4 regions of the Novosphingobium sp. fls2-241-R2A-195 genome follow, and region 3 is predicted to be linked to each of the others. Evidence: riboswitches for the same ligand, from Rfam matches in the RefSeq annotation. Region 3 holds a riboswitch; each other region holds the start of a gene.
What was found. A riboswitch is a leader RNA that binds a small molecule or an ion and turns the genes downstream of it on or off. The one in region 3 is predicted to bind cobalamin.

Region 1 (4,168 bases), on a different contig from region 3:
TTCCGCGCGATGCGCCAGCGCCGCCGTCGTCTGGCGAAAGATATCGTCGCAGGCGGTTGAGATGCGGCTGGCGGTTCCATAAGGTCCACATCGCTTGAGCGTGGGTTTTGGTTTCAGGTGTTACCGTCGCCGGGACGGCTTCACGGCAGGGCTTAGGCGATTACCTGGTCTCCGATCGGCGTTTCCATGAAGTGATGCCCGCCCGGCGCAATGACCCAGCCGCCGACCGCGCATGGTGAATAGCGATAGCTGCGTAATGTTCCGGGGCTAGGCCTTGTTTTGGCGACCAAGATCGGGCGCACGGCATTGCTCGGTTCAGTCTGCGGCCTCTCGGTCAATGCTCATGTCGAGCGGATCCAGCCGCCAGTTTCCAGTTCGACCGTCTGCGTAATGCGAATTCGATCCAAAAATCGTCGATCGTGACTGACCACGATTAACGCGCCATCGTAGGCCATCAATCCGGCTTCGATCGCAGCGATCGATTCGAGGTCGAGATGGTTCGTCGGCTCGTCGAGGATAAGGAGCGGCGGCGGAGCAGGGTTGCCCAAGATGCAGGCAAGGCCGGCGCGCAGGATCTGACCTCCGCTCAGGGCGTGGACGGCCTTGTCGGCTGCTGCTGCCCTGAAGCCGAAACGAGCCAGCGCCGCGCGACATGCATTATTGTCCACCCCCTCGTTTAGTCGCGAGAAGTTCTCAGCGATGGTCTGTTCCTTGTGCAGGATGGTGGCCTGCTGATCGAGTAGCCTACGGGGAACGTGGCATTCCGCTCGCCCTGACGACGGGGTAAGTTCGCCGATGATGACCCGCAGCAAAGTCGATTTGCCGCTGCCATTCGCTCCGGTTATCGCAACCCGTTCGGGTCCGACGATGCGCAGTGACATGTCGCGTAATATCGATGCCCCATCCTCGTATCCTGCGGAGACATGCTCGAGCGTAAGAACATCGCGAGACGGGTTAAGGCCTGTCGTCGCGATCTGAACCGAGATGGGCTGGAATATTTCGATCCGCGCCCTTGCCCGTTTCACAGCGAGTTCCGCCTCGCTGCGCTGCCGTTCGGCGAGGCGTCTGTTTTCTCCGCCGCTGTTTTCCGCCTGCTCGCGGCGGGCCCCGAGCAGGATACGCGGCATGCCGCCACGACCGGCCTGGCGATTTCCCGCTGCATCGCGCCGCTGCTGACGCTCTGCGGTTATTTGCGTCTTGCGGGTCACTTGCGCCCGATGGTGCTCGGCCGATGCGAGATCATGCTCGGCGGCAGCGAGTTCAACGGCCTTGCGTGCGCAGTAATCACTCCAGTTGCCACCATAACGCGCGGCCCCCAGCGAGGTAAGTTCGATGATCGAGTCCATGGCGTCGAGCAATTCGCGGTCATGGCTCACGACGATGGCGCCTGCACGCCAGTGCGCCAGCATATCGATGACGGCCGCTCTGCCCTCTGCGTCAAGGTTGTTCGTCGGCTCATCAAGCAGCAGAAAATCCGGCTGGGTGAAATGCAATCCCGCCAGCGCCGCGCGTGTCCTCTGTCCGCCCGACAGGCAGCCGAGCGGCGTATCGAGCGGTATCGGCAGCCCTAGGCAGGCCAGTGCGTCGGCTGCGCGGGTTTCCACGGTCCAGTCGGCCTCGACCAGTTCGTCCAACGTCGCGGTGCCGGCTTCGGCGCCGCGAAGAACCGCGAGTGCATCGGCGATTCCGAGCAGATGCGCCACGGTGCCGTCGGCCGATGCCTGTACAGCCTGCCGTAGCAATCCCACTGTGCCCTGAACGCGAACGGTTCCTCTGGACGGCGACAGGTCGCCGCAGATGAGGCTCAGCAGCGTCGATTTGCCAATGCCGTTGCGTCCGACAAGGCCGGCGCGTTCCTTGCTGAAATCGAGGGTCAGGTCATCAAGAACGCGGCGGCCGTCAGGCGCGGGCCAGGTGAGTTTGGAAATGGAAATGGAGGCAGGCATGAACACAGGTTTCCTTGGCGGCAAGGCGGGTAGGCGATGCGGTCAGGGACAAGTTCATGATTACACACTCCGTCAGGGGTGCAGTGGATATAGTCGCTGCGGGCACCGATCGCAATCGACTGATTCGATGACGATCAATCCTGGCGAACAGGAGTTTACCCTCCTGCAAAGTCGCTGTAAGGCGCAGCGCTCGAAGGGTGGGGAAACTCCGTTCTTCGAACATGATCGCGCCGGTGCCCCTGACGGGGCTTAATCGGGAATGCGGTGCGGGGGCTTGCTCCCAAATCCGCGGCTGTCCCTGCAACTGTAAGCGGGTAGCGCGATGCACTCGCCCTTTCGAGGGGCAGCCACTGGGCCTTAAAGGTCCGGGAAGGCGTGCATCAAGCTGTGACCCGCGAGCCAGGAGACCTGCCGGCGCACTGGTCGCTCTTGCCTTGGTCCAGGGGATGGTCACGGCACGGTTGTTCTTCCGTCTGGGCGACGAAGCGGTGCGGCTGGGGCTGCACGCGCGCGTGTCGCCGGGCGCCTGTTGCGCCCGCCCGTCGGCCCGCGTCGGTCGGCTGTGGCCGGTAAGCCCCATCCTCAGGTTCGGCCCGGCGCGCGGGGTGGGATGGCTGTGAGCCTGCAGGAAGAGGGCGTGATACGGGGCTGGTGCCCCAACGCCTGGCGTCCGATGATGGCCGGAGATGGACTGCTGGTGCGGGTCAAGCCGCACCTCGGCCGGATGAGCGCCGCCCAGGCGGTTGCCTTGGGCGAGGCCGCGCTGGCCTATGGCAATGGCCTGATCGACTTGACGCGGCGCGCCAACTTCCAGATTCGCGGGGTAAGCGAGGTGCACTGGCCGGTCCTGCTGGAGCATCTGTGCGCGCTCGGTCTCGTCGATGGTGACGGCGAGCGGGAGAGCCACCGCAACATCCTCGCTGCACCGGACTGGCGTGCGGGCGACGACACCGCGCGCATCGCCGACGAACTGCGCGACCGGCTGGCGGGATTTCCGCAGCTGCCGGGCAAGGTCGGCTTCGTCATCGATGCGGGCGAGGCGCCGGTGCTGGCGCGCGAGCCGGGCGACTTTCGGATCGAACGCACCCTCGACGGCCCGCTGATGCTGCGCGCCGACGGGCGAGCCGAGGGCGTGAAGCTGACGGTCGGCGGCGAGGTCGATGCCCTGCTGGCGCTCGCGCGGTGGTTCGTCGAAAGCGGCGGCGCGAAGGCGCGGCGGATGGCCCGGCACCACGCTCCGCTGCCCGCCTTGGCCTGCGATGGTGCCCGGCCCGCCCCGCCTCAACCGCCCATCGCGCCCGGCCGGCGGCGGGACGGGATCGCCTGTGGTTTGCCGTTCGGGGGCATCGAGGCGAAGACATTGCTGGACCTGATGCGAAGCCCCGGCGTCACCGGAGTGCGCCTGACGCCCTGGCGCGTGCTGCTCGTCGAAGGGGGCTGCTCGACCGATGTTCCCGGTCTCGTGACCGATCCCGCCGATCCGCTGCTGCGGGTGGATGCCTGCCCCGGTGCCCCCGCTTGCCCGCAGGCCAGCGTGGAAACCCGCGATCTGGCCCGGCGGCTTGCCCCCCTCGTGCCGGGCCGTCTGCATGTGTCCGGGTGCGCCAAGGGCTGCGCCTCTTCGCTGCCCGCCGACGTGACCGTGACCGGCCGCGGCGGACGCTACGACCTTGTCTTCGGCGCCCGCGCCGATGCGCAGCCGCTGTGCCGAGGGCTGGACAGCGCCGACATTCTCGCCCGCCTTGGAGCTTCCTGATGCCGCATGCCTACGAGAAGGACGGCGCCGCGATCTATCGCCAGTCCTTCGCTATCATCCGCGCCGAGGCCGATCTCGTGCGCTTCGGGGCCGAGGAGGAGCCGGTCGCGGTGCGCATGATCCATGCGGCGGGCATGGTGGGCCTCGAAGCGCATATCCGCTTCTCGCACGGTTTCGCGGCGGCAGCGCGCGATGCGCTGGTCGCCGGTGCGCCGATCCTGTGCGATGCGCGCATGGTGTCCGAGGGCGTGACCCGCGCGCGCCTGCCCGCAGACAACCGGGTGATCTGCACCCTCAACGACAGCCAGGTACCGGACCTCGCCCGTACCATGGGCAATACCCGCTCCGCCGCCGCGCTGGAGCTGTGGCGGCCGCATCTGGCAGGTGCGGTGGTGGCGATCGGCAACGCCCCCACGGCGCTGTTCCACCTCCTCGACATGCTGCAGGACCCGGCCTGCCCGCGCCC
Region 2 (4,168 bases), on a different contig from region 3:
GCGGAGCCATGCGCGCTGGGGTGGCTATATCGAGACCACGGCGCTGGCCGGGTTCAAGACGACGCTCACGGCCAAGGCGATCAACGGGCAGGATAGTTCCCGGTGGCGCCGCTTCTATTCACCGAGCCGTGCGGGTGCCTACACCGGAAGCGAGGAAAGGAACCAAAAGCAAGGGGTGATCGTGTCGATGGCTGTGGTTCGGGCTTTCTGAGTGTCTGTTCGAGAAACCGCTGAAGACGAGTTTCGAAGCACTGGCAATGTCTTGACGGGAGTTTCTCAAGTGAAATCCGGAAGGACGCATACGACCGCGAGTTTGCCAAGCGTCTCGTGACGGGTGCCCAAGGTCAGGGTGCGCCCCGCGCCCGCTGGTTCGCTGTGGGATCGCTTTTGCCTATGAGGACAAGATACTGCCTTTTTCCTGGAGGCGGCGTGTGCTGCGCATACTTGTGGGAGACTGGCCGAACCATCGTTGGCAGCGGCGGGAGAACACCGCTTGTTCGGCGAAGCCGAGCTTTTCGGAGATCCCCCGGAAATCGAGGTCGGTCTGTTGCAGGTAGTAGAGCGTCAGATCGCGGCGCACCCCGTCCTTGACGTCCTGAAAGCTGGTGCCCTCCTCCTTCAGCCGGCGGCGCAAGGTACGATGGTGGATGTTCAGTGCACGCGCGACTTCAACGCTGGCACAGTCCCCCTGCGCCAGCCTGCGAATGATAAGGCCGCGCACTTCCGCGTCAAAAGGTAGACTTCGTTTGGGAAAGTGCTTCTCAATGTAGGCGGCCAAGTCACTATGGACTTGGGTGTTCTGGCTGAGGATCGGACTGGCGAGATCCCTGTCCGAGAACGTGATCCCGTCGGACGGCTCCCCGAAAAGCACCTCGCAGCCGAAATAGCGACGATAGTCGGCGAGCGGAGAGAGCGGCTCGTGTCGGAAATGTACGCAGCGAGCGCGGGCATAGCCGCCGGTCATCTCCATCGCCTCGACATGACCGATCAAAAGGATCTGCTCGATGGCCTGGATACGCTCGGCACTGTTTTCGAACAGCAGTTCATGGCCGGCGAATATGGTGCCCTCGGCAGCATGCGGCCGCAGCCATACGCGCGCTGCGCGGCTGTGTGCGCTGATGTGCTCGCTTGCAAAGCGCAGGGCATCGCCGAACGTCCTCGAACTGCGCATCGTATTGCCCAGCGGCCCGAAGATCGCTCCGCCGCGTTGCCGCAGAGCCAGCCGCATTCCGAAATCCCGGCAGTCCAGCCGGTGCGCCGCAACGGTCAGGAGCCGGATCGCCTCGGGATATGTGAGCGCAACGGCGTCGTCGCGAAAATCCTGGGCGGAAATCCCGGCGAACCGCAACAGTTCGCCGGGATTTCCGCCAAGCGAGCTGACCAGTTCCGGAAAATGCCGGAGAAGCGGGATGTTGAGCCGTGCAAATTCCACATCGGCAGGCAATGGCATCGGCAGGTCCTTGGCATCGCAAGGGAAGGCGCGGTTATCGGAGCTTACGGCCGCGCCGTCCATCTCCTGGACAATGGCTGCATCGCCTGTCCGCATCGGTCAAGTCGGTGTACGAGATCTTGCGGCAAGAGTGCCAAAGATCGCACGAGCGTAGCGCGACCTTGCAAGGACAAGGAAGGGCGGAAGCACGCGTCGTACGGCGATGCTTGCCAGCGCCACTTCCTTCGCGTAGGGCGGCTCCCGTCTCTCGAGGTTCGGGAGGCCATGATCGCGTTGGTGCTCCCGTAAGGGGGCTTAAAAGGGAACGCGGTGAGGGGGCTCGCGCCCCTGAATCCGAGGCTGTCCCTGCAACTGTGAGCGGTGAGCGCGATGCATATCGCGGCAGGCCAAAGTGCCCTGTCGCAGCCACTGGGCCGGACGCTAACTCCTGCGAGGCCTGGGAAGGCCGTGCATCGTGCGATGACCCGCAAGCCAGGAGACCTGCCAGCGTCCGGTCGCTCTTGCCCTTGGTCCAGGGGATGGCCGAGGCACGGTGAAATCCGTCTGAGCGACGCATGTGCGGCGGGGGCCGCATCGACCCAAGCGACGGCGCCGGGGGCGTCGTGTCGTCGCGTGGGCCGACCGTTCGCGCGGACGCCCTCGTCAGACGTCGATGACGCCGGACAGGGTTTGTTTCTCACATGACGATTTCCCAATATGCGCTGTGCGCCGCGACCGCTTTCGCAGCGCTTTCCTCATCCGTGTTTTCCTCGGCCGCGCGCGCAGACGAGGCCGATCCGACAGAGACCATCCTGGTAACGGGCCTGCGTGCCGAAACCAGCCTCGATACGAAGAGCAGCGGCAGCCGCCTCGGCCTCACGGTTTTTGAAACTCCGGCAAGTATCGAGGTGCTGGACGGTGATGCGATCCGGGCGCGTGGTGACCTTTCCATCCAGGAAGCGGTCAGCCGCGCGACCGGTCTGACCTTCCAGGGTTCTCCGGGCAACGGGAATACGGCGATGGCCGCGCGCGGTTTCTCGGGGCAGGGGTCGGTGCAGTTGCTGGTGGACGGCACGCGCCTGTTCGTGGCCTCGGGCACGCTGACCTTCCCGGTCGATCCCTGGACGGTGGAGCGGATCGACGTGTTACGCGGGCCGAGTTCGGTCATATCAGGCGAGGGCGCGATCGGCGGCGCGGTCAATGTCATCATGAAGAAGCCGTCGACCGACCGCAGCATCATGCAGGCCCGCGTGGCCTACGGCTCGGACAACGCGATGCAGATCGCGGGTGATGCTGGCGGGCCCGTGGGAGGAGGTCTGTCCTATCGTGTCGCAGCCAGCTTCACACGCTCGGATGGCTGGCTCGACCGCAACAGCGACAACCGCAACCTCGCCATCTCCGGCGCGCTGCGCTGGGACGCCAGCCCGACGTTGAGCTTCACGCTGGCTTCCGACTACGGCGACGTCGAGATGTTGCCCTATTTCGGCAGTCCGCTGAACAACGGCAAGTTCGACAGGCGCTTCCGTTTCATCAACTTCAACATCACCGGCAGCGAGGATCATTTCCGGGACAACTGGACACGTCTGACGACCGAGTGGCAGGCATCGGATGCGATTTCGCTGCGCAACGTGGCCTATTACCTTAGTTCGGATCGCGACTGGCTCAACGCCGAAAGTTATCGCTATTCCGCAACGACCGGGCTGGTGACGCGCAGTGACTACCTGAACATCGTCCACCGTCAGGACCAGATCGGCGATCGCGGCGACCTCACCTTGCGTACTCCGCTGGGTGGGGGTGTGGAGAACAGCCTGCTCGTCGGCTTCGACGTCAACCGGGTCAAGTTCCGCCACATCAACAACTCGCCTTATGGCGGCAGTTCCGTGGTCGATCCGTTCGACTTTGAACCCGGCGGCTTCATCACGCCGGTGCCCACCACGCTCGGTTTCCGCACCCTGACCACGCAGTATTCGGTGTTCATGGAAGACCAACTCCAACTGCGTGACTGGGCCTCGCTGGTCGGAGGTTTCCGGCAGGACTGGTACGATCTGGAGCGCATCGACGCGCGTACGCCGGCGAACGGCTTCAAGCGGAAGTATCACAGTACTTCGGGCCGCTTTGGGCTGGTCCTGAACCCTGCGGTCGATACTGCGCTTTACGGCTCGTTCACAGTCGGCACCGACCCGATCAGCGCGCTTATCACGACTTCGAACGCGCAGAAGGACTTTGGCCTTTCGCCCGCACGCCAGTTCGAAGTCGGCGTCAAGCAGCGCTTCCTTGAAGGGCGCGGCTCCGCCTCCATTGCGCTGTTCGACATCGAGAAGCGGCGTCTTCTTACCCCGGACCCGGAGAACCGTCTTATTACCCAGCAGGTTGGCAAGCGGACTTCACGCGGTGTCGAGGCGACGCTGGCAGTGCAATTGACCGACGCCTTCGGGATCGAGGCCAATGGCACCATCCTCAAGGCCCGTTTCAAGGAATTCGGCGAGGTGGTGAACGGCGTCGTGATCGACCGCGCCGGGAACACGCCGCCCGGGATACCGACTAAGACTGCCAATATCTCGGCGAACTGGCGCTTCCTGGAGCCGTTGCAGGCCCGTGTCTCCGCCCGCTTCGTCGCGCCGCGATGGACAGATAACGCCAACACCTTGCGCGTGCCGGGCTACGAGGTGGTCGATCTCGGCTTGCGCTGGACGATCAGCGAAAAGCTGGCGATCGACGGGCGGATCAGCAATGTCTTCG
Region 3 (4,168 bases):
GAAGCGCTGGCCTTGTTGGACGGCGTCGGCATCGACGGTGCCATACCGCTCGACCGTGTGCGTATCGATGCGATGCTCGAATGCGGCGCGGCGATGAGCGCCGTGCTTGAGATCATCGGCCCGGACATGCCCTTCATGCTGTCGCGCGGCAGTCACGACACCTGCCTTGCGACCGTGGTGCCGCCGGGCGGCTCCGAGGAGGCCATTGCTGAGGGCTCGACGCTTGCGCTGGCGATGCTGGCCGGGCACGTCGCTGCGGTGCTGGCGAAGGGCGAGCGCGCGCCGCATGCCGCTGATGTCCAGTTGGCCTCGACTTCCATCCGCCTTCACTGACAGCCTGAACCGGCAGCCGGGCTGACAGGTTTCCCCGAACTGTCCCGTCAGAAGCCCGGCCGGGAGGGGATGACGACGGGTGCGCCGTCCACTTTGGTGGTGACATAGGCATTGACGACCGAAGGGCCACACCGCGATGCTCGCACGGGCCAACCAGAGCCAGCAGAGCGTCCTCTCGCTGCTGCACTAATAACGCAATGTTATGTAGAGCCTTCCTGTCCCGGAAGATTCGAAAAGGCCGTGGTTCCTCATGGTCCGAGCTTTCTTGCGTTGAAAAAGATCCACTCTCGTTCCCTCCCGCTTGCGGAAGGGAACGAGGGTTGGTCGTTTGCGACCTAGTCGCAGCGGGGTGGGTTGGCCGTTGCCCGCATCTCTACCGTGTCCAGCCCGCCCCAACGGAACACGGCCCAGCTCAGTAACCAGCACATCACGAACAGGCCGATGATCAGGAATCCCAGCGTGTTGAACTGCTCCGAAAGCGAGGCCGCCCCGGACCATACGCCGCCCTCCAGCCCGAATTTCTCCGACAGCAGCGCGGCGGTCTGGATCGAGCCGATCACCAGCGCCACCATGGCGGAGATGGCCGTGATGACGATGTTGTAGTAGAGCTTGCGGATCGGCTTGACGAAGGCCCACTCGTAGGCCCCCAGCATGATGACGCCGTCGGCGGTATCGACCAGCGCCATGCCAACTGCGAACAGCGCCGGGAATACAAGTACCGAGCCCAACGAAATCCCGTCTGCCGCATGGGCGCCGGACAGACCGAGGATGGCGACTTCGGTGGCGGTGTCGAAACCGAGGCCGAACAGGAAACCGAGCGGCGCCATGTGCCAGGCATGGCGCACCAGCCGGAACACGGGGCGCAGGATTCGCGCGATCAGCCCGCGCCCGGCGAGCAGCATGTCAAGGTCTTCCTCGGCATAGGTCCCGCCGCGCCGTACTTCGACGAAGCGCTGCCAGACCCCGCGCAGGATCGCGAGGTTCATGATCGCGATCAGGAACAGGAAGGTCGCCGAAATGATCGTGGCGATCACCCCGCCCGAGCGGCCGAACGCCTCGAAATCATCGAGAGTGCCTGCTGCCAGCGCGATGGTAGTCGCGGCGATCAGGACAATGGCGGAATGGCCGAGCGCGAACCACAGGCCCACGGTGATCGGGCGCTGGCCCTCCTGCATCAGCTTGCGAGTGACGTTGTCGATGGCGGCGATGTGGTCGGCGTCGACGGCGTGGCGCAGGCCGAGGCTCCAGGCGAGGAGGGCGGTGCCCAGCATCACCGGGCTGGCGTGGAACAGGCTGAAGGCCCAGCCCCAAACGAGGAGGTTGGCGGCGGCAAGTATGGAAAAGAGCACAGTTATCCGGCTCTTTAGAGGGGTTTTCGCAGGCGACATCGGCGTCATGATCCGTCTTCGCGTCGGCGACCTGACGGGGGACTGCCGCGCCGTCGGCGCGGTCGGCACGGGAGGCCCCGGACGGACGCGGCAGCGCCCGGCGTACCTCGCGCCGATGCGGCCCCCGCCGCACGTTGCGTCGCTCAGACGGACAGTTCCGTGCCGCGGCCATCCCCTGGACCAAGGCAAGAGCGACCGGACGCAGGCAGGTCTCCTGGCTCGCGGGTCATCGCTTGATGCATGGCCTTCCCGTGGCCTCGCATGTCGCAGCGTCCGGCCCAGTGGCTGCCGGTGTCCACCTTCGGGGCACCGGCCTATGCATCGTGCTCGCCACTTACAGTTGCAGGGACAGCCCCGGATTTGGATGAGAACATCCTCACCGCGTTCCCTTTTAAGCCCCTTGCGGGGCACCGGCGCGATCTTTGTCGAAAGGCTCGGGATGAGCGCTTCGACGCGGCTTTCCTAATCGCGCGGCCGTCCCGCCGCAAGAGGCGCGCGCTATTCGGCGATGTTCATGGCGTAAATGCGCCGGGCGAAGCGCCAGCGCCCGCCGTGGCGGACGAGTTCGTCGTCGTAGCGGGCGGCGAATTTCATCACCTTGCCTTCGATCCGGGCGATTTCGCGCACGTGGCAGCGGCCCTTGGCAGTGTCGCCCGAAACCTGGATCGCGCCGGGCATGGCGAAAAAGACCATCGCCTCCATCGTGGCGAACAGATCGTCCCAGGTGCGGGAGAGGGCCTCGTGGCCCCGGACTTCGGCGTGGCTGGTGATCCACTCGGCATCGGGCGCCCAGCAATCGAGCCACTGCGCCTTGTCGATCCGCGATGCGGCGTCGGCGTACGTCTCCATCAGTTCGCGGATGGCGGCGCGGTCCTCGGCGGGGCCGGTGAATTGCATGAGGCTCTCCCTTTTGCGGGGAGGGTGTGGTGATGCGGGAGGCGAAGCAAGGGGAGGGGCATCGCGGTGGCAATGGATGCGTTTGGGCTCGGGGCTTCGACAAGCTCAGCCTGAGCGGGTTTGGAGGTTTGCGCTACTGCCGCTCACCCTGAGCTTGTCGAAGCCCCAGCAGTCAGTCGCACCTCCTCAATCCATCACCGACACCGAAATCCGCCGGTTCCTCGGGTCATGCGGGTCGGTGGGGATTAGCGCTTCGTGGTCGGCCGCGCCCTCGATGCGGTGGAAGCGGTCTTCGGCGATGCCGTCGTGCATTCCCTGCCGCTGGCACTAGTGGTGGAGCCCAGCACTTCGCGCGCTCGCCGCGCTGCTGTGCCTGGTCCCCTCGATCTCCGAATGCCTGCGGCGCAGCCGATCGAAGTGATCGACGAGATCGGCTGCGCCGGCCGGCCCCATGATGCGATGGGCCTTTCCGCCCCCGTTGAAGAAAGCGCCTCCGAAGAAAGTTGGGTCGCATGAATATCGACCAGATGTCCTTTTCCGCCCGCAGCGCTAACGAGGGCAACGTGGCCGACCGGGTTCGCCGCCTCCTGCCGATGGTTAAGCGGTAAGCCTGGTACGTCCACGGCATCGGGCCGCCCGGAGAGGATCTAGCGCAGTTGGGCCTGGCGGCCCTCACCGAATGCGTGCAGATGCACGACCTTCAGACCGAGGACGGCTTCGCCGCCTACGCCAAGATGCGGGTGAGGGGGGCGATGTTGGACCTCGTGCGCCGCGCCGGGCACGCGCGGGACGTCCGAGCGACGCCGCATGCTGGCCGACAAAGAGACGCAGCTCCGGGGCTGGCTCGGCCGCGATCCGAGGCCCGACGAACTGGCACAGGCGATGGGCATTGGCGAGTGCGAATTGGTTTCGCTGCAGGACGCCGCCCGCCCGATGCGCTTCGAGCCGATTGACAAGGTCTATTCCGATCAGTCGATGACCTGCGCCACGGAAACGCCTGACAGCTTCGCGATGCTGGTCGATGTCGAGATGCGCGGCGCGGTCATCGCGGCGATCACCGACCCGCCGGATCGGCTCAAGCTGATCGTGCAGCTCTACTTCGTCGAGGAACTGAACCTAGCTGAGATCGCCGAGGTCTTGCAAGTTTCGATCCCGCGTGTGCACCAGCTGAAAGCGCAGGCGATCGACAAGCTGGGAGAGAGCCTGAAAGGCGTCGCCGAAGTCCTCTGACCGGCACAATCCGGGGATTCGGACGAGGGCGGCGAAATTAATCGCACCCACAACCCCTTGGGGCTGCACTTTTTCCTTGCCCCCACATATTCCTGTGGGAAGATGATTCACGCACTCGATTTGCGCGCGATCTTGCCTATCTCTGGCCTTTCCGCCCAAGCGTGAAAGCGTTGTGGGTGAACGCAATTTCAGACGATCCACCGGAGCCGCCCATGTCCCTTCTCGAAGCCCGCAAGACCTACAAGCCCTTCGAATATCCCTGGGCTTACGACTACTGGAAGATCCAGCAGCAGGTCCACTGGCTGCCCGAGGAAGTGCCT
Region 4 (4,168 bases), on a different contig from region 3:
GGCCCTTCCATGCGGCGCGGGCGTTGACGATCGTGCTGCCCTTGTCGCGCACCGAATTGTCCTCGATCAGCGGGTAGGGCCCCAGATGTCGGACGCGCACGCTCGCCTCCCATGAGTCGAGCACGATCGCCGCGCCGGCAGAGACCGCGTTCTCGACCGCGTTGGGAATGCGATCGCCATTGTCGTAGCGCGAGTGACTGGCGACATAGCTGCCGTCGAGTGCCAGCCACGGCAGCGGCCGCCAGAACCCGACTACCTCGTAGCCATGACGCTTGCTGGCGCCAGTCGGCTCCACCGCGTTGGAATCGCCGACGAAGCGCAGTTCGCTGCCCACGTCGAGCCACCAGTACGTGGCCGTCAGCGAGACGGTGCCCAGTTGCAGGCGCCCGCCCAATTCCTTGCCGGTGCCGCGCACGAGCACGGGCACGGGGGATTCCACGTTTATCGCGCCGCGCACGTCGTTGGAGTGGAAACCGCGTCCCCAGTTGGCGTAGACCTCGAACTGAGGGACGATCTCGTAGGCTGCAGATACCTTGGGTGATATGATGGAATCATGCCCACTGCCGGTTCCCAGATCGGCCGCCACGGCATCTCGCGCGCGAACCGTGTAGCGGTAGTAATCTGCCCGCATGCCGCCGGTCAGCCTGAGGCCACGCGCCGGCTTCCAGGTCGCTTCACCGTAGAGCGCGCCGGACAGTTCCTCGACGTGGTATCGTCCCAGTGAGGACAGGAAGGCGCGGGTGTCTGCGCGATTTACCCCGACATTGCCGATGTGATCGTAGCGGTTTTCGGTTCCCACGCTCAATTGCAGCGTCGAGTCCACATCCCACTGCTTGCGCGCGGTGAGGCCCACGATCCAGCGCTTGTCGAACTGGTCGATCTGCGCACTGGTGCCATCGGGATCGGCGTACGTCGGGTTCGAATACATGTTCCAGTTGTAGTACTGGGCATAGACATTCGCGTTCCAGCTCGGCTGCCGCATCGCGATGTTGCCAACCCAGCGTGTGGTGCGGCCGCGCGCCGAAGGATCGGGCGAGCAGAACTCGTCAGGACACAGCGCGCTGCCGATGATCCGCTCCGGGATCTGCTCGGTCGGCCGCCAGGTGGCGTGGTAGGCATGGAGCGAAGCTTCGAGGGTGCCTCCGCCGGTGGGCGCGGTGTACTTCGCGAAGCCGGAGTAATGCCGAAGGTGTTCTGCCTCCTGCCAGGGCCCGTCATAGCGCTTCGCCTGCCCCACCAGCGTCAGGCTGCCACCCGCCACATCCTTGACGGTTCCACCGGCGGCCAGGCGCCCCGACATGTAGGATCCCCCTTCGACCGAGATCCACGGGCGGTCGAACCCATCGATAGTGGTCATGGAGGCCGCGCCCGCCAGTGCGAAGTCGCCGCCATCGGCGCGGTACGGTCCCTTGCGAAAATCCTCTCGGGCGACGACCTCGGGGATCAGACCGTTGAGATCGAGATAACCCTGACCGTGACCATGGCTACGCAGGTTCATCTGCACGCCGTCGATGTAGGTCGTGAAGTCGGTGCCGTGATCAAGGTTGAAGCCGCGCAGGAAGTACTGGTTAGCCTTGCCGCTGCCCGAATGCTGCGCCGCCACCATGCCGGGCACCGCCTCGAGCAGTTCGGCGACCCGCAGCAGCGGACGGACCAGCAGGTCGGATCCGCCGACGCTACCTTCGCTGGCGGCATGAGCGGTGCCGATCTTGGCCTCGCCGCGTCCGAACACCACGATCTCACTGGAGCCGCCGGGTGCGATGTCGGCGGGGACCTCTTTGGCTTGCGCTGGCACCGTCGCCAGTACCATTGCGCTGCCAGTCGCGATCCCTGTCGCGATGCGCACCAGCGCAACGGTTGTCATCAAATTCATCGTCATTCCCCCCGGGCGCCTGCGACTGGGTGGGAGACGTGCCGCCATAAAGACGGTCGGCACGCGCCTGCGGCCGGACGCCGCGGGCGACCGTCTGCGCGAACCGATGCGGCCTCCACCGCTGGTTCGTCGCTCGAACGGAATGATTCCGGGCCCTGGCCACCCCCTGGACCACGGCATGAGCGACCAGACGCAGGCAGGTCTCCTGGCTCACGGGTCAACGCAGCGATGCACGGCCTTCCCAGGCCTCGCATGTTGCAGCGTCCGGCCCAGTGACTGGCGGCAGGACCCTTCGCCCCGCCGCGCATATGCATCGCGCTCACCGCTTACAGTTGCAGGGACAGCCTCGGATTCGAGGGGCAAAAACCCCTCTCACCGCGTTCCCTTTTAAGCCTCTTTCGAAGCACCGGCGCGATCTCGTCCGCGCCGATGAGGGCGCAGGCACAGCGCGCTATCCCAACCCTTCCCAAGACACAAGAGTGTCTGATTGGTCGCAGAATGTTTTTGGAAATATCGCGCGGCGCCGCAGCGGAAAGATTGCGGATATAAAGAAAGCAGACAAGCCGGAGTAGACGTAGGCAATCCGAGTCTGAGTGTCAGCTAAGGATCGACGGCAGTAGCGATTGACAGGCACCTTATGAGCACTGCCCAGCCGGGTATTGGTAATTATAAGTAACTGTCAATATGGGGGCTGTACCATTCGTCGATCGTAAGGCTGCGCCAAAACTCTGTCGATATCCCGATTTTTTAAAGGATTTCATGCCTATCGACACGATCAGTTCTAACACCTCGCCTTTGCTATCCTCGGGCAGTTTAAGAATCCTCGTCGCGATGGCTAAGGTGTCCGTCGCGGCGAGGAAAGCTTGCTTCCGAACTGATGGTTTCCAGATCCCGGCCGTCAACGTGTATTTTTACGCAGCGAGACTTCGTCGAGCGCTTCGCCGGTGGCAGTGTAGGCGCGGTAGGTCAGGTGATCCGGAGTCACATCGATAACTTGATAGGCCTGCGTGCGTGACGCCGACTTGCGCGCCCAGGTCAAGCTGCCGACATCGTACATTTTGGGACCGGCCACCGACACCGCATACGTTGAGCCGGCATCGTCGGTGGTCGGGCCATCTGGGCCGATTGCGCCGCGTGCATAGCCATGGTCGTGGCCCTGCAGCACCAGATCGACCTTGTACTTGTCGATCAGCGGTTTCAGTGCCGCGCGCACTTTCGGGTTGTCGCGGCCCGGTTCGCTGGAGAACAGCGGGAAGTGCAGGAACATCACCGTCCAATGGCTGGGGTTGTGCGCCAGAAGGCCATCGAGCCACTTGATGATGGATTTCCTCGCCTTCTCATCGCGGTCGACCTGCATGGAATCGATCGAGATCAGGCGCAGGCCCTGATAGTCGGTGTACCAGCTGGTTTCGCGGCTGGCGGGAACGTCGGCCGGGCCGTCTTCGGGCAGGGTGAACTGGCGGCGCCACTGGCCGTTGATCGAGGAGCCGGCGCGGGCGGTCTCGTCCTTGACGTATTCGTGATTGCCCGGCGTCGGCATCTGCGGGGTCTGGGCATAGAGGAAGCCGCCGGCCGTGAACCATTCGCCCCATTCGGCGTCGCTGTCGTGGCGGTTGATGAGATCGCCCGCATGGATCGTGAACGCCGCGTCGCCCGCCTGCCGGAAGGCCATGCGCAGCGTGCGCGAGGCTTCGGACAGGATCTGGTTCTGCATGTCGCCCATGTAGATGAAGCGGAACGGCTTCGCCTCGCGCGAGGCGGTGCGGAACTGCAGCCATTCGGACCAGTGCGTGCCGTCGCCCACGCGGTAGGCGTAGACGGTATCGGCCTGCAGGCCCTTCAGCACCGCCGAGTGATAGGCGGCACGGAAGGCGGGGTCCTCGCGCACGGGCAGGACGGCGTCGTCGGTCGTCGCGGCGAGGGTCATCGGGGATTTCACGAAGTCCGGGCTGCTGGTCGCCACCGCATATTGCACCTGCCCGGCAGAGCCCGGCGCCGAGCGCCAGGTCACCGCCATCTCGCTCGCCGGGTCGGCGGTGAGATTGAGCACGATGCGCTCGGGGTTCACCGTCGCCGGGGCGAGGATCACCGCAGGGGGCGCGGCGGGAACGGCATCAGCCGCCCCCGCCGCGCTGAGGGGAAACGCGCTCAGCAACAGCGCGCTGGCAAGGGTTCGGGTCGCAGTCATCCTTGTTCCCCTCAGAAGATCATGTTGAAGCCGAGCGTCATGCTGCGGCCGTTCTTGACATAGGCGCGGCTGGCGCCGGTGCCGGACGAGACGGTTTCCCAATATGT

Region 1: it holds a riboswitch for cobalamin, as region 3 does, so the genes downstream of both, QRN25_RS04700 (ferredoxin-like domain-containing protein) here and QRN25_RS20150 (HoxN/HupN/NixA family nickel/cobalt transporter) in region 3, are expected to answer to the same signal.
Region 2: it holds a riboswitch for cobalamin, as region 3 does, so the genes downstream of both, QRN25_RS04540 (TonB-dependent receptor) here and QRN25_RS20150 (HoxN/HupN/NixA family nickel/cobalt transporter) in region 3, are expected to answer to the same signal.
Region 4: it holds a riboswitch for cobalamin, as region 3 does, so the genes downstream of both, QRN25_RS15525 (TonB-dependent receptor) here and QRN25_RS20150 (HoxN/HupN/NixA family nickel/cobalt transporter) in region 3, are expected to answer to the same signal.

Annotation. Positions count from the first base shown of each region.
Region 1 covers NZ_JARVRY010000004.1:384,045-388,212, reverse strand. Annotated here, with positions in the region: gene QRN25_RS04710 (AsmA family protein) at 1-80, opposite strand, end outside; gene QRN25_RS04705 (ABC-F family ATP-binding cassette domain-containing protein) at 342-1,946, opposite strand; cobalamin riboswitch at 2,161-2,376, shown strand; gene QRN25_RS04700 (ferredoxin-like domain-containing protein) at 2,557-3,702, shown strand; gene QRN25_RS04695 (precorrin-8X methylmutase) at 3,702-4,168, shown strand, end outside.
Region 2 covers NZ_JARVRY010000004.1:345,110-349,277, reverse strand. Annotated here, with positions in the region: gene QRN25_RS04550 (TonB-dependent receptor domain-containing protein) at 1-211, shown strand, start outside; gene QRN25_RS04545 (AraC family transcriptional regulator) at 392-1,546, opposite strand; cobalamin riboswitch at 1,710-1,952, shown strand; gene QRN25_RS04540 (TonB-dependent receptor) at 2,131-4,168, shown strand, end outside.
Region 3 covers NZ_JARVRY010000027.1:63,820-67,987, forward strand. Annotated here, with positions in the region: gene QRN25_RS20145 (hypothetical protein) at 1-333, shown strand, start outside; gene QRN25_RS20150 (HoxN/HupN/NixA family nickel/cobalt transporter) at 669-1,721, opposite strand; cobalamin riboswitch at 1,909-2,151, opposite strand; gene QRN25_RS20155 (nuclear transport factor 2 family protein) at 2,220-2,618, opposite strand; gene QRN25_RS20160 (hypothetical protein) at 2,874-3,134, shown strand; gene QRN25_RS20165 (sigma-70 family RNA polymerase sigma factor) at 3,426-3,848, shown strand; gene QRN25_RS20170 (ribonucleotide-diphosphate reductase subunit beta) at 4,061-4,168, shown strand, end outside.
Region 4 covers NZ_JARVRY010000021.1:71,256-75,423, reverse strand. Annotated here, with positions in the region: gene QRN25_RS15525 (TonB-dependent receptor) at 1-1,879, opposite strand, end outside; cobalamin riboswitch at 2,052-2,299, opposite strand; gene QRN25_RS15520 (purple acid phosphatase family protein) at 2,772-4,061, opposite strand; gene QRN25_RS15515 (TonB-dependent receptor) at 4,073-4,168, opposite strand, start outside.